Regions from separate parts of the Kitasatospora sp. NPDC004723 genome, predicted to be linked through region 1. Evidence: riboswitches for the same ligand, from Rfam matches in the RefSeq annotation. Region 1 holds a riboswitch; the other holds the start of a gene.
The links. Region 1 has a riboswitch for glycine ahead of gcvT (glycine cleavage system aminomethyltransferase GcvT). Riboswitches for the same ligand answer to the same signal wherever they lie in the genome.
Positions count from the first base shown of each region.

Region 2: another riboswitch for glycine. It lies ahead of gcvP (aminomethyl-transferring glycine dehydrogenase); the one in region 1 lies ahead of gcvT (glycine cleavage system aminomethyltransferase GcvT).

Region 1 is NZ_JBEXJT010000047.1:24-7,723, forward strand. Features, by position in the region: gene ABZW10_RS31430 (enhanced serine sensitivity protein SseB C-terminal domain-containing protein) at 239-1,051, opposite strand; gene ABZW10_RS31435 (enhanced serine sensitivity protein SseB) at 1,358-2,161, opposite strand; glycine riboswitch at 2,340-2,446, shown strand; gene gcvT (glycine cleavage system aminomethyltransferase GcvT) at 2,667-3,788, shown strand; gene gcvH (glycine cleavage system protein GcvH) at 3,888-4,271, shown strand; gene glyA (serine hydroxymethyltransferase) at 4,355-5,623, shown strand; gene ABZW10_RS31455 (L-serine ammonia-lyase) at 5,822-7,189, shown strand; gene ABZW10_RS31460 (hypothetical protein) at 7,251-7,580, opposite strand; gene ABZW10_RS31465 (hypothetical protein) at 7,577-7,700, opposite strand, start outside.
Region 2 is NZ_JBEXJT010000025.1:99,046-106,745, forward strand. Features, by position in the region: gene ABZW10_RS23300 (hypothetical protein) at 1-568, shown strand, start outside; gene ABZW10_RS23305 (DUF5999 family protein) at 959-1,150, shown strand; gene gcvP (aminomethyl-transferring glycine dehydrogenase) at 1,262-4,162, opposite strand; glycine riboswitch at 4,403-4,506, opposite strand; gene ABZW10_RS23315 (DUF2382 domain-containing protein) at 4,722-5,855, shown strand; gene ABZW10_RS23320 (MFS transporter) at 6,012-7,502, shown strand; gene ABZW10_RS23325 (DNA polymerase IV) at 7,640-7,700, opposite strand, start outside.

The sequences.
Region 1 (7,700 bases):
ACAACTGGCCACCACCACAACCGGCAACAGTCACGATCACCCAGCGAGACACAACTTAAGTCACCGGCATTGGGCCTAGGGCCTCTCTTTCGGATCACGTCGGACAAGCAGGCGTCGTTGGAGTGCGTGCATCGGCGGCACGGAGGAGGGAGTCCATGCGGAGCATCGGCGACCGACGACAAGCCGGCGAGGTGCGTGCTCCGGCGGCGACCGCCCGGCGTGATCCGAAAGAGAGGCCCTAGCGACCGGGGTAGCCGGGCCACGGCTGCTGCGGCGGCGGCTGCTGCCCCGGCCAGCCCTGCGCCGGCGGATGCGTGCCGTAGCCGAAGCCGTGCCCCTGGGCCGGCCCCTGCTGCGCGGTGTACGGCGGCGGCACCGGCGGGTACGGCCCCGTCGCCGGCCGGCCGTGCCCGGCCGCCTCCCGGTCGTAGAACGGGCGCGCGTTGGCCCGCATCCACAGCGCCACCGGGTCGTACTCGTCCGCCATCGCGACCGTCGAGACCGCCAGCCCCTCCGGCGCGACCGCGATCGCCCGCTGCATCAGCGCCCGCACCGCCTCCACCGTGGGCGGCGAACTCTCGTACAGGTCCAGGCCGATCGCCAGGTACGGTTCGCCCACCGACGGCCGCACCCAGGCCCGGCGCAGCGCCCTCACCGCGCGCACCTCGACCGCCTGGCGCTCCAGCAGCGCGAAGAACTGCTGCGCCGGCACCTGCGGCTCGCTCAGCTTCAGCGGCCCGGCCGGCAGCCGGTCCAGGCCCGCGGCGACCCGGCGCAGGTCCGCCCACGGCACGCCCACCCCGCCGCCCGGGGCGTGCGGGTTCAGCCACAGGCCCCACCGGGTCCGGTACAGCGAGGCCGCGATCTCCCGGCCGGAGATCACCTCGTGCGCCCGCGCCCAGCCGGACGCCGCCAGCTGCTCGGGCGAGGTGACGGCCGGCGCGTAGCCGTGGCCGCTGATCTCCATGTTCCCGTACTGGGCGTCCGCGCTGCCCGGCGTGCCGTGCCAGAGCAGCATCCAGACCCGGCCCTCGGCGAGCGCGTGCAGCATCGTCTCGTAGGCCTCGTAGCGCTCCGGCGCCACCTCGCGCAGCGCGCGCTCCAGCGCGCCCGGATCCGGGCGTCCGGTGGGCGCCTGGCCCCAGGGCCCCGGTGCACCGCCAGCTACCGATCCCGCACTCATGCGCCCACCTCGCTGCGCTTCTTCGTTCCTCGTCCGTCACCGGCGGCCCGGCGGCCGTCAGCACGCACCCTATGGGGCGGCCACCGACCGCCGCCACGCCACCGTGCCAGGGTCCGCACCGCCTCCCCGCCCGCACCCCGTCCGACGGCTGCCGGACGGACGGCCGGGGCCGGGTCAGCCCCGCACGTAGAAGGGCGCGACCCGGTTCACCAACCAGTCGACCACCGGATCGTCCGCGAGGTCGAGCAGTACGAGGTGGACGCCTCCGGGAAGCGGTGCGGTTCCCAGTGCGCGGCCCAATCCCTCGTTCACCGCAGCCGGGTCGGCGGGGGCCCCCGGATCCAGCTGGACGCCCACGAACATCACGGTCGGCTCGCCCTCGACGCTCGCCAGCGCCCGCCGGGCGGTCAGCACTCCCGGCAGCGCCGCGAGTTCCGCGCGGCAGGCGGCCAGGAACGCCTCCGGGTCCTCCCCCGGCACCGGCTCGCGCAGCGCCACCCGGCCGCCGCCCGGAGCCTGCACGGCGTCCGGGGCGTCGGCCCAGCGGTCCTCGCGCGGCCCGCGGCGCAGCTCCGCCACGCCCTCCGGCGGCACCGGGATGCCCACCGCCGCCTCGGGGTTGACGGCGATGCCCACGCCCAGCGGCAGACCACGGGCGAACTCCCACACCGGGGCGACCGCGAACGCCATCCCGGGAGCCTGCTGGACGAACACCTCCTGCGAGGAGAACACCGGGACATAGGGGTCGCCGGCCAGTTCGATCGTCGGCAGGTCCAGCGACTGCCCCTGCGGGCCGCCGCCCGACGGCAGCGGGATCCACACCTGGCTGCGCGCCAGCACCTCGATCACCCGCGGGGTCGCACCGGGGTCGCCGAGCGCGGCGGTGAGCACCTGCTCCAGCTCGTTGGCCGGCCACGCGCCTCCCGGCGGCGCCGACTCGGCCCCGTCCCACCCCTGCTGCTCCACCGGGTACCCCATGCGCCGCCGTACCGTCCTCTGCTCGCCGATGCCCGCAGCCTAGCGTTTCGGCACCCCGCCCCGGGCCGCCAGGCCCGACGTGACGCAACCCCCTCTCCCCTTGTCCCGGCGGACGTGCCATGATGTGCGCGTCTGCGGTGGCATCCACCCAGGCCCCGCCAACTCCATACCGGCCGCTCGAACCCGCGCGGGAGAGTCCGGAGTGCCCCGTCCAGGCGGCACAGCCGGCGCCGAAGGAGCAAGTCCTCCCCGGAATCTCTCAGGCACCCCTACCGCACGGGTTAGGCACATCTGGAAAGCGGCGTACGGCCCTGCCGTCCGCCCACCCACGGTGCAAGCCGCCATGCTGTTCCCCTACAGGGCAGTGGACGGTGAAGCTCTCAGGTACGACGACAGATGGGGAGACCCAGCCGCCGCATGCCCGCGCGCAGGGTCCGCCGCCCCCGAGACAGGGCCGGTCCCGGCGCGCGCACCCCTGAGTGCCCCGACCGAGGAGTTCCTGGCCATGTCGTCCCTCCGCCTCACCGCGCTCGACGCGCTGCACCGCGCCCTCGGCGCCACCATGACCGACTTCGCCGGCTGGGACATGCCGCTGCGCTACGGCAGCGAGCGCGAGGAGCACCTCGCCGTCCGCACCAAGGCCGGCCTGTTCGACCTCTCCCACATGGGCGAGATCACCGTCACCGGCCCGCAGGCCGGCGAGATGCTGGACCACGCCCTGGTCGGCTTCGTCTCCGCGCTCGGCGTGCTGCGCGCCCGCTACACCATGATCTGCGCCGAGGACGGCGGCATCCTGGACGACCTGATCGTCTACCGCCTGCGCGAGGACGCCTTCCTGGTCGTCGCCAACGCCTCCAACGCCCAGCTGGTGCTGGACGAGCTGATCGCCCGTGCCAAGGGCTTCAACGCCGTCGTCTCCGACGACCGCGACGCCTACGCGCTGATCGCCGTGCAGGGCCCGGAGTCCACCGGGATCCTGGCCGACACCACCGAGGCCGACCTGCCCGGCCTGAAGTACTACGCGATCCTCCCGGCCCAGGTGGCCGGCCGCGACGTGCTGCTCGCCCGCACCGGCTACACCGGCGAGGACGGCTTCGAGATCTTCTGCAACCCGGGCGACGCCGAGCACATCTGGCAGGCGCTGACCGAGGCCGGCACCGGGCGCGGTCTGATCCCCTGCGGCCTGTCCTGCCGCGACACGCTGCGCCTGGAGGCCGGCATGCCGCTGTACGGCCACGAGCTGTCCACCGACCTGACCCCGTTCGACGCGGGCCTGGGCCGGGTCGTCCGCTTCGACAAGACCACCAACGAGGGCGCCTTCGTCGGCCGCAAGGCCCTGGAGCGGGCCGCCGCCGAGGCCGAGGCCAAGGCGCCGCGGGTGCTGGTCGGCCTGGTCTCCGAGGGCAAGCGCGTGCCGCGCGCCGAGTACACCGTGGTCTCCACCGACGGCGAGGCGATCGGCCGGATCACCTCCGGCGCGCCCTCCCCCACGCTGGAGAAGCCGATCGCGATGGCCTACGTGGACGCGGCCCACGCCGCCCCCGGCACCACCGTCGCGGTGGACGTGCGCGGCAAGCACGAGCCGGTCCAGGTCGTGGCGCTGCCGTTCTACAAGCGCGCCCGCTGACGCCCCTCCCCCACCGGTTTCCCGCTGTTCCCCACGCGAGGCAGGTCCGCGCGCCGGGCCGCTTCGTCGTACCCGCTTCCCATCCTGGAGAATGACGCCATGAGCAACCCCCAGCACCTGCAGTACACCGACGAGCACGAGTGGCTGACCACCTCCGAGGCCGGTGAGGTCGCCACGATCGGCATCACCAAGCACGCCGCCGACGCCCTCGGCGACATCGTGTACGTGCAGCTCCCCGAGGTCGGCGACACCGTGACCGCCGGCGAGACCTGTGGCGAGCTGGAGTCGACCAAGTCGGTCAGCGACCTGTTCTCGCCGGTGACCGGTGAGGTCACCGAGGTCAACGAGGCCGTCTCCGACGACAACAGCCTGGTCAACAGCGAGCCGTTCGAGGGTGGCTGGCTGTTCAAGGTCCGCATCGAGTCGACCGGCAAGCTGCTGACCGCCGACGAGTACACCGCGCTCACCAACCCCTCGGCCTGAGCCACCGCCGGGGCGGCCGTCGCACCACGGCCGCCCCGCTGCCGGCCCCCCTCTGCCCCGCCTCCTCCCGGGAAGACCCCACCATGACGGTTCTGAACCAGTCCCTGCACGCCCTCGACCCGGAGATCGCCGCCGCGGTCGACGCCGAGCTGCACCGCCAGCAGACCACCCTGGAGATGATCGCCTCCGAGAACTTCGCCCCGGTGGCGGTCATGGAGGCCCAGGGCTCGGTGCTGACCAACAAGTACGCCGAGGGCTACCCCGGTCGCCGCTACTACGGCGGCTGCGAGCACGTCGACGTGGTCGAGCAGATCGCGATCGACCGCATCAAGGCGCTGTTCGGCGCCGAGCACGCCAACGTCCAGCCGCACTCCGGCGCGCAGGCCAACGCCGCCGCGATGTTCGCGCTGATCAAGCCGGGCGACACCATCCTGGGCCTGAACCTGGCCCACGGCGGCCACCTGACCCACGGCATGAAGATCAACTTCTCCGGCAAGCTCTACAACGTGGTGCCGTACCACGTGGACGACAAGACCAGCCAGGTCGACATGGCCGAGGTCGAGCGCCTCGCCAAGGAGCACCGCCCGCAGCTGATCATCGCCGGCTGGTCCGCCTACCCGCGCCAGCTCGACTTCGCCGAGTTCCGCCGGATCGCCGACGAGGTCGGCGCGCTGCTGATGGTCGACATGGCGCACTTCGCCGGCCTGGTCGCCGCGGGCCTGCACCCCAACCCGGTGCCGTTCGCGGACGTGGTCACCACCACCACCCACAAGACCCTGGGCGGCCCGCGCGGCGGCGTCATCCTCTCCAAGGCCGAGCACGCCAAGAAGATCAACTCCGCGGTCTTCCCCGGCCAGCAGGGCGGCCCGCTGGAGCACGTCATCGCCGGCAAGGCCGTCGCCTTCAAGGTCGCCGCCTCGGAGGAGTTCAAGGAGCGCCAGCAGCGCACCCTGGACGGCGCCCGGATCCTCGCCGAGCGCCTGCTGCAGGCCGACGTCACCGAGGCCGGCGTCTCCGTGCTGTCCGGCGGCACCGACGTGCACCTCGTCCTGGTCGACCTGCGCAACAGCCGGCTCGACGGCCAGCAGGCCGAGGACCGTCTGCACGAGGTCGGCATCACCGTCAACCGCAACGCCATCCCGAACGACCCGCGCCCGCCGATGGTCACCTCCGGCCTGCGGATCGGCACCCCGGCGCTCGCCACCCGCGGCTTCCAGGCCGAGGACTTCCGCGAGGTCGCCGACATCATCGCCGAGGCCCTGAAGCCGGCCTTCGACGAGGGCACCGCCGAGGCGCTCAAGGCCCGGGTCACCGCCCTGGCCGAGAAGTACCCGCTCTACCCCAACCTGTAGGTCCCGCCGTTCGGCGGCCGGTGACCGGGCTCACCCCGCCCGGACACCGGGGATTCCGGGGCACCGCGCACACTGGAGAGTGCGCGCGGTGCCCCGACCCGTGTCAGCCGCCCGCCCTCGCCCGACCCACCCTCCCGCCACCGCCGTCCTCCCCTCCCTGCCGGCACCACCCACGAGACCAGACAAGGACGTCCCTCCGTGGCCATCAGCGTCTTCGACCTCTTCTCCATCGGCATCGGTCCCTCCAGCTCCCACACCGTCGGGCCGATGCGCGCAGCCCGGATGTTCGCCCGCCGCCTGAAGTCGGAGGGCCTGCTGACCGAGGTGACGGCCGTCCGCGCCGAGCTGTACGGCTCGCTCGGCGCCACCGGCCACGGCCACGGCACCCCGAAGGCGGTGCTGCTGGGCCTGGAGAACGCCTCCCCGCGCACCATCGACGTCGACCAGGCCGACCGCGACGTCGAGCGGATCACCGCCGAGAAGCGGATCCACCTGCTCGGCGTGCACGCCATCGACTTCGACCCCGACACCCAACTGGTGCTGCACCGGCGCCGCTCGCTGCCGTACCACGCCAACGGCATGACGCTGTGGGCCTTCCGGGCCGACGGCTCGACCGTGCTGGAGAAGACCTACTACTCGGTCGGCGGCGGCTTCGTCGTCGACGAGGACGCGATCGGCGCGGACCGGGTCAAGCCCGACGACACCGCACTGAAGTACCCCTTCCGCACCGGCGAGGAACTGCTGCGGCTCACCCGGGAGACCGGCCTGTCGATCTCCGGCCTGATGCTGGAGAACGAGAAGGCCTGGCGCACCGAGGAGGAGATCCGCGCCGGCCTGCTGGAGATCTGGCGGGTCATGCAGGAGTGCGTCCGGGCCGGCATGTCCCGCGAGGGCATACTCCCCGGCGGCCTCAAGGTGCGCCGCCGCGCCGCCGCGGCCGCCCGCGCGCTGCGCGCCGAGGGCATCGGCCCGGCCAACGCGATGGAGTGGGTGACCCTCTACGCGATGGCGGTCAACGAGGAGAACGCCTCCGGCCGCCGGGTGGTCACCGCCCCGACCAACGGCGCGGCCGGCATCATCCCCGCCGTCCTGCACTACTACCTGAACTTCATCCCGGGCGCCGACGAGGACGGCATCGTCCGCTTCCTGCTCTCCGCCGGCGCGATCGGCATGCTCTTCAAGGAGAACGCCTCCATCTCCGGCGCCGAGGTCGGCTGCCAGGGCGAGGTCGGCTCCGCCTGCTCGATGGCCGCCAGCGGCCTCGCCGAGGTCCTCGGCGGCAGCCCGGAGCAGGTCGAGAACGCCGCCGAGATCGGCATCGAGCACAACCTCGGCCTCACCTGCGACCCGGTCGGCGGCCTGGTCCAGATCCCCTGCATCGAGCGCAACGGCATGGCGTCGGTCAAGGCCGTCACCGCCGCCCGGATGGCCCTGCGCGGCGACGGCCGCCACCACGTCTCCCTCGACAAGGCGATCAAGACCATGAAGGAGACCGGCGCCGACATGAAGATCAAGTACAAGGAGACCTCGCGCGGCGGCCTCGCCGTCAACGTCATCGAGTGCTGATCCCGCACCCGGCCGGTACGGCGCCCCTGCCCTCCCGGCGGGGGCGCCGCCGTTTCCGGACTCAGAACTCCTCGGGGTAGGCGTCCGTCCGCACGATCCGGGCGACGTAGAAGCCGGGCCCGTGCGGGGTCCCGGTCGCGTGGTACTGGACCAGCCCGAGATCGTGGGCCAGCGGAGCGGTGTAGGCGCCGGGGAGCCCGGGAACGGCCTCGGCGTGGTCGGGATGCGGGCCGCCGTCCAGCGTCTCGCGCAGGCCCACCAGGAACGCGGCGATCGCCGAGACGACGTCCGGTGGTGTCACCGCGAAATCGAACACCGCCTCGACCTGGGGTGACAGCACGATCGGGTCGTGTTCCTCGTCGCCGTCGTACGGATCGTCCCAGTCACTCACGGGCGCTCTCGCTCGCGCAGGACGGCGGAGAGGGCCCGGCCGGGGGCGGCACCCTGCTGGACCTCGGCGTGGGTGCGGGCGGTCGCCGGGTCGCCGTAGAGCTCCAGCCGGAGCCGCCAG
Region 2 (7,700 bases), on a different contig from region 1:
CGCGCTCGACTCGGAGACCGCGCTGCGCCAACCCGCCGCCGCCGCGCTGCGTCATCCGACCGGGCCGCTCCTCCCCGCGCACCCGCTAGCCGTCCACGTCCTGGAGGGGCCGCGGGCCGAACTCGCCGCCGCCCGGCGGACGGGGTGGCGCTTCCTCATCAAGGACGGCACCGAGGTGGCCGCCGCCGCCGAAGTGGTGCAGGGGGCGGAGGGCCACACCTTCTCCCACTTCACCGCCGGTCCGTACCTGGACTCCACGCTCCGGGCGCTGCGCGAGGCCTGGCAGCTCGCCCAGTCCGCCCGGTTCCGCTGCCAGCCGCGGCTGCTGACCTTCCCCGGTCAGTACGCGACGGCCCTGTGGCTGCACAGCCCGGACGGCGCCCCCGGCACCGACCTGCTGATCCCGCTGGCCCCGGCACCGATGGGCGTCACCGCGCACCGCGCCCACCCGGCCGTCGAACTGCTGCCGCTGCTGGCCCGCACGCCGGTCGCCCGGACCACGATCGACCCCCGTCCGCTGCTGCTCGGCGCGACGGACTCCGCCCGGCTCGCCTCCGGGGCGCACTGAGGGCCGGCCCGCGGAACCCCCGCCCGACCCGTCCTGCGACCCGTCGCCCGACCCACCGTCACTCGGACGGCCGATCCGGACGGGTCATCCGGCATGGCCCTTCCGGGTCGTCCGCCGGATGGCCCGTCCGGTGCCGCCGACGGCCCCCGACCACCTGAACGGGTGATCTCTGCCCGGGGGTTGTGGCGCATGTCACGAAATCGCTGCGCTCGCGCCCCCGGATGCCGACACTGGGAACCAGCGTGGAAGGACCTCCTGTCCTACCCACATGAGCGCCGGTCCACACCTGGCCCGGCGCCCGGACAGAATCCGACCACCGCGGCGACGCCCGCCGGCCACCGGCGACACCGCGTCACGGGGAGGATCGCAGAGCGAAGCGAGGGTACGCGTATGTGCCAGCACCGTCCTGAGTGCCCGTCGGCCGAGTCCGAGGACCGCGAGGCCGCCGTCCCGGTGGCCTGTCACCCGGAGCAGGGGTGGAGCCTGCTCTGCAACGGCGTCCTGCTGTTCGAGGACACCGGTGAACTGCTGCCCGACGGCCGGGTGATCGCCCCGCGCCGTCCGGCCGCGAGCGCGGTCTGAGCCGCCGGGACGCCGCAGGGGAACGAGCGCGACGGGCAGGGCCCCGGCGGACGGATCCGCCGGGGCCCTGCCGTGTGCCGTGCACCGGTCGGGTGCCGGACGCCCTGCGTGTCAGACGCCGTACTCGTCCAGCGGCGGGCAGGAGCAGACCAGGTTGCGGTCGCCGTACGCGCCGTCGATGCGGCTGACCGGGGGCCAGTACTTGTCCGCCGGGTTCACGCCGGCCGGGAAGACCGCCTCCTGACGGGTGTAGCCGTGCGCCCAGTCGCCGGCCAGCTCGGCCGCGGTGTGCGGGGCGTTGTGCAGCGGGTTGTCCTCCGCCGCCCACTCGCCCGAACCGACCTTGTCGATCTCGGCCCGGATCTCGATCATCGCGTCGCAGAAGCGGTCGATCTCGTAGAGGTCCTCGGACTCGGTCGGCTCGATCATCAGCGTGCCGGCCACCGGGAACGACATGGTCGGCGCGTGGAAGCCGTAGTCGATCAGGCGCTTGGCGATGTCGTCCACCGTCACGCCGGTGTCCTTGGTGAGCGGGCGCAGGTCGATGATGCACTCGTGCGCCACCAGGCCGCCGGGGCCGGTGTAGAGCACCGGGAAGTGCGGGGCCAGCCGCTTGGCGATGTAGTTGGCGTTCAGCACCGCGACCTGGGTGGCGCGCTTGAGGCCCTCGCCGCCCATCAGCCGGACGTACGACCAGGAGATCGGCAGGATGCCCGCCGAGCCCCACGGGGCGGCCGAGATCGGGCCGACACCGGTGGCCGGACCGGCCTCCGCCTGGAGCGGGTGGTTGGGCAGGTACGGCGCGAGGTGCTCGCGCACCGCCACCGGGCCGACGCCCGGGCCGCCGCCGCCGTGCGGGATGCAGAAGGTCTTGTGCAGGTTCAGGTGCGAGACGTCCGCGCCGAACTTGCCCGGCTTGGCCAGGCCGACCAGCGCGTTCAGGTTGGCGCCGTCGACGTACACCTGGCCGCCGGCCTCGTGCACCAGGCCGCAGATCTCGGTGATCTGGGTCTCGTACACGCCGTGGGTGGACGGGTAGGTGACCATCAGCACGGCGAGGCTGTCGCGGTGCTGCTCGATCTTGGCCTTCAGGTCCTCGACGTCGACGTCGCCGTCGACCAGGGTCTTGACCACGACCACGCGCATGCCGGCCATCACCGCGGAGGCGGCGTTGGTGCCGTGCGCGGAGGACGGGATGAGGCAGACGTCGCGCTGGGTGTCGCCGTTGGCGTGGTGGTAGGCGCGCACGGCCAGCAGGCCGGCCAGCTCGCCCTGGGAACCGGCGTTCGGCTGGATGGAGACGGCGTCGTAGCCGGTCACCTCGACCAGCTGCCGCTCCAGACCGCGGATCAGGGTGAGGAAGCCCTCGGCCTGGTCGACCGGGGCGAAGGGGTGCAGCTGGCCGAACTCCGGCCAGGTCACCGACTCCATCTCGGTGGTCGCGTTGAGCTTCATGGTGCAGGAGCCCAGCGGGATCATGCCGCGGTCCAGCGCGTAGTCCCGGTCCGACAGGCGGCGCAGGTAGCGCAGCATGGCGGTCTCCGAGCGGTGGCTGTGGAAGACCGGGTGGGTGAGGTACTCGTCCTCGCGCAGCAGCGCGGCGGGCAGCGCGTCGGCGCCCTCCGCGACCTCGACGCCCTCGACGCCGAACGCGGCCCAGACGCCCGCCAGGTGCTCGCGGGTGGTGGTCTCGTCGGTGGAGACCGAGATCCGGTCCGCGCCGTCCTGGAAGACGTTGATGCCGTTGGCGCGGGCGGCGGCGGCGATCTCCGCGGCGCGGCCGGGGACGACCGCGGTGACGGTGTCGAAGAACTCGCCGTGCAGCAGCTCGACGCCGCCGGCCCGCAGGCCCTCGGCGAGCGCGGCGGCGTAGCGGTGGGTGCGGCGGGCGATGTCGGCCAGGCCGTCCGGGCCGTGGTAGACGGCGTACATCGAGGCCATCACGGCGAGCAGCACCTGGGCGGTGCAGATGTTGCTGGTGGCCTTCTCGCGGCGGATGTGCTGCTCGCGGGTCTGCAGGGCCAGCCGGTAGGCGCGGTTGCCGTCGGCGTCGACCGAGACACCGACCAGGCGGCCGGGCAGCGAGCGGGCGTACTCGGCGCGCACCGCGAGGTAGCCGGCGTGCGGGCCGCCGAAGCCCATCGGCACGCCGAAGCGCTGGGAGGTGCCGCAGGCGATGTCGGCACCGAGCTCGGCCGGCGACTTCAGCAGGGTGAGGGCGAGCAGGTCGGCGGCGACGGCGACGATCGCGCCCAGGCCGTGGGCCTGCTCGATCAGCGGGGCGAGGTCGCGGACCACGCCGGTGGCGCCGGGGTACTGGAGCAGCACGCCGAAGACGCCGCGCTCGGCGATCTCGGCCGGGATGCCCTCGGACAGGTCGGCGACGACCACCTCGACGCCGGTCGGCACGGCGCGGGTGTTGATCACCGCGACGGTCTGCGGCAGGGTCTCGGCGTCGACCAGGAAGACACCGCCCTTGACCTTGGTGACGCGGCGGGCCAGGGCCATCGCCTCGGCGGCCGCGGTGCCCTCGTCCAGCAGGGAGGAGCCGGAGGTGGGCAGGCCGGTCAGGTCGGAGACCAGGGTCTGGAAGTTGAGCAGCGCCTCCAGGCGGCCCTGCGAGATCTCCGGCTGGTACGGCGTGTACGCGGTGTACCAGGCCGGGTTCTCCATGACGTTGCGCAGGATCACCGGCGGGGTGAAGGTGCCGTAGTAGCCCAGGCCGATCATCGACGTGAGCACGGTGTTGCGGCCGGCCAGCTCGCGCAGCTCGGCGAGGACCTGGGCCTCGCTGCGCCCGGCGGGCAGGTCGAGCGCGGTGATCGAGCGGATGGCCTCGGGGACGGCGGCGGTGGCCAGCTCGTCCAGCGAGGCGTACCCGACCTGGGCCAGCATCTTCTCCTGCGCGGCGGCGTCGGGGCCGATGTGGCGGTTCTCGAAGGGGCTGGCCTGTTCGAGCTCGGTGAGGGTCGCGGGGGTCGTGGGGCGTCCCGAGTTCGGCTGGGCGTTCATGGTGGTCGAGGCCTCCTGGTCACGGACCGGCGGGGGTGCGCACGCCCGGCGCCCCGCCGCTGCGGACAACAGCGGAGCGGCCCGGTCGGACGAACCCGACAGGCCTCCCCCTCTGTCATCGGGACCTGAGAGCTTCGCCCGCGCGGAGCGCCGTGGGACGCCCCGCCGGCTTGCACCGTCGGTGAGGGTGGGGTCCGCCGGCTCCCTCGCCCGCGATCCTGCCCTGCTTTCCAGAGTGACCTATCCCGCACGGTACGGATGCCTGAGAGATTCCGGGGAGGAGTTGCTCCTTCGGCGCCACGACCAGCGGCTTCCGCTGTCGAGGACTCTCCCGAGCGGGCTCGGCGGTCGCGCCCAGGGTACCAGCGGGAGGCACCGCGATCACGGGTGCGTCAGGTCCTTCGGCGACTTCACCGCTGTCGGCGGCCGTGCCCCGGTCGGCGCAGCCCCGGGCCCGTCCGGCCGCATCCCGCTCGCGCGCGCCCGTTTGATGGCTTTTGGTGTGAAGTGGCGCTGTCCTGCGGGCGTTTCCGCGAGCTCACCGCACTGGAGGAAAAGAGTGCAGACCGACATCGACCCCCGGGACCTCATCGGCCACAAGGCGGTGGACCGCAACGGGGACAAGATCGGCACCATCGACGAGGTGTACCTGGACGACTCCACCGGCCGTCCCGAGTGGGCCGCCGTCCGGACCGGCATCTTCGGCCGCGACGCCTTCGTCCCCCTGACCACGAGCGAGTTCTCCGGCGACGAGCTGCGGGTGCCGTACGACAAGTCCCTGGTGAAGGAGTCACCGGACTTCGGCGTGGGCCAGCACCTGTCGCCCGCCCAGGAGCTCCAGCTCTACCGCTACTACGGGCTGGACACCCCGGCGGAGGGCCGGCCGTCGGTGCCGGGCGAGGGCCCGTCGGAGAAGCCGGCCGACCTCGACTTCGGCACCACCGCGGGCACCGGCCCCACCGCCGCGCCCGCGAGCCCGCCCGTCCCGAACGGGACGGGGGCCCCGAACGGGACGGCCGCCACCAACGGGACGGGAGCGGTCGGCGGCACCGACGCCTCGCGCCCGGCCAAGCAGCTCACCTTCCACCGGGCGGCCGACCTCGACAAGCCGGCCGACGCCACGCCCGAGACCCGGGTGCGGACCTTCACCGCTCCCCCGGCCGCGCCCACCGCGCCCCACCCCGCCACCGAACCGCAGCCGCGCCCCGCGCGGCGGCCCGAGACCGGCCCGTCCGCCTCCTCCCCCACCGGCCCGCTGGAGATCACCTGCCGCGAGGAGCGCCTCGACGTCACCACCGAGTGGCACGTGATCGGCACCGCGAAGCTGCGCAAGTACGTGACCAGCGAGCAGGTGGAGCGCCGGATCCCGGTGGTCCGCGAGCGGGTCCGGGTCGAACGGGTGCCGGTCGGCGAGGCCGAGCGGGCCGCGCTCGACGAGAAGGAGATCGCCGAGGCGGTGGAGGAGGTCACCCTGCGCGAGGAGCGTCCGGTGGTCCGCAAGTACCTGGCGCCGGTCGAACGGGTCCGGCTGGTGGTCGAGCGGTACACCACCGAGGAGGTCGTCCGCGAGGAGCTGCGGCGCGAGCAGGTCGAGGTCCACGACAACGCCGCGGCCACGCCGGCCTTCCCGACCTCGCCGCCGCCCGCCGCGCCGGCCCCGGCCCGGCCCGCTCCGGACCGCCCGCTCGTCTGACGGCGGACTCCCGCTCCGCCCTGCCGCAGGACCCCGGCCGCCCCCGGCCGGGGTCCTTCCTTTTTACCAAGGCTTAACCAATGAATATTTGACACACTGAAGTATCCCCCTGCATGGTTACTTCAGTTCATTCACTATGTACGGGAGGAAGCAACCGTGAGTGAGGCACCACAGCCCACCACCGCGGCCGAGAAGCAGAGCAGCGCCCGGGTCCTGCCGGCCCTCATCCTGGCGATGCTGTCGTTCAGCGTGGTGCAGACCGCGGTCGTCCCGATCCTGCCCTCGCTCGCCAAGGAACTGAGCGTCTCCGGCTCCAGCATCACCTGGCTGATGACGGCCAACCTGCTGTCGGCCGCCGTGCTGACCCCCCTGCTGGGCCGCTTCGGCGACCTGCGCGGGCGCAAGCCGATGCTGCTGATCTCGCTCGGCGGCCTGGTCGCGGGCTCCGCCCTCGCGGTCTCCACCCACTCCTTCACCTGGCTGGTCGTCGCCCGCGTGCTGCAGGGCGCCGGCGGTGGCGTGCTGCCGCTCGCCATCAGCATCGTCCGCGACGAACTGCCCAAGCAGAAGGTCACCGGCGGCGTCGCCGCCATCAGCGCCTCGATGGGTGTCGGCAGCGGCCTCGGCCTGGTCGCCACCGGCCTGCTGCTGGAGCACTGGAGCTACAAGTCGATCTTCTGGATGGGCCTGGTCTTCGGTCTGATCGCGGTCGCCCTGGTCGCACTGCGGGTGCCCACCGACCCGGTCACCGACAAGGACGGCGGCGCCGACCCGCTCGGCGCGATCGCCCTCGCCGGCTGGCTCTCCGCCCTGCTGGTCGCCGTCAGCCAGGGCAACCACTGGGGCTGGACCTCCACCAAGACCCTCGGCCTGTTCGCCGTCGCCGCCGTGGTCGCCCTGATCTGGGGCGTCATCGAGGTCAAGGTCGCGCACCCGCTGGTCGACATGAAGATGATGTCGCGCCCCGCCGTCGCCTTCACCAACCTGGCCGGCCTGCTGATCGGCTTCGGCATGTACGGCTCCTTCATGGTCATCAGCAACTTCGCCCAGACCCCGGAGAAGCTCGCCCACTACGGCTTCACCGCCACCGTGCTGCACGCCGGCGTGATGCTGCTGCCCTCCGCCCTCGGCTCGATGGTCGCCGCCCCGCTCGGCGCACTGCTGATCGCCCGCCGCGGCCCGCGCCTGCCGCTGGTCCTCGGCGGCGTCCTCGGCGCCGTCTCGATGGCCTACCTGGCCCTGCGGCACAGCCACGAGGGCGACATCTACCTCTCCTCGGCGATCTTCGGCCTCGGCATCGGCCTCGCCTTCTCGGCGATGCCCGCCTACATCAACGGCGCCGTCCCGGCCGAGCAGAGCGGCATCGCCAACGGCATGAACGCCGTGCTGCGCACCGTCGGCGGCGCGATCGGCACCGCCGTCATGGCCGCCGTCCTCACCGGCGACACCATGAAGCTGCCGATCCCGGTCTCGCTGCCCACCCTGGACGCCTACCGGCACGCCTTCTGGACAGCCGCCGTGGTCTGCGCCGTGGCCGGCGCCGTCCCGTTCCTCATCCGCTCCGTCAAGCCGGTCACCAGCGTGACCACCGGCAGCCCGGCGGCGGACCTGACCTCCGGCCGGGAGCCGGTGAAGACCGACGCCTGACGAGGCGTCCGGCCCCGCGCCCAGGGACAGGGCGCGGGGACCGGACCCGGACGGTCGCCGAGGGCATCGCGACCGTCCGAGGCCCGGAACGCACGCGGCCCCACCCGGCCCCCCTGCCGGGTGGGGCCGCTTCGCGTCTAAGCGTCGTCCTCCCGCTCCTCCGTCGCGCCCGGCCAGCCCTCGCGCAGCGGCAGCGGC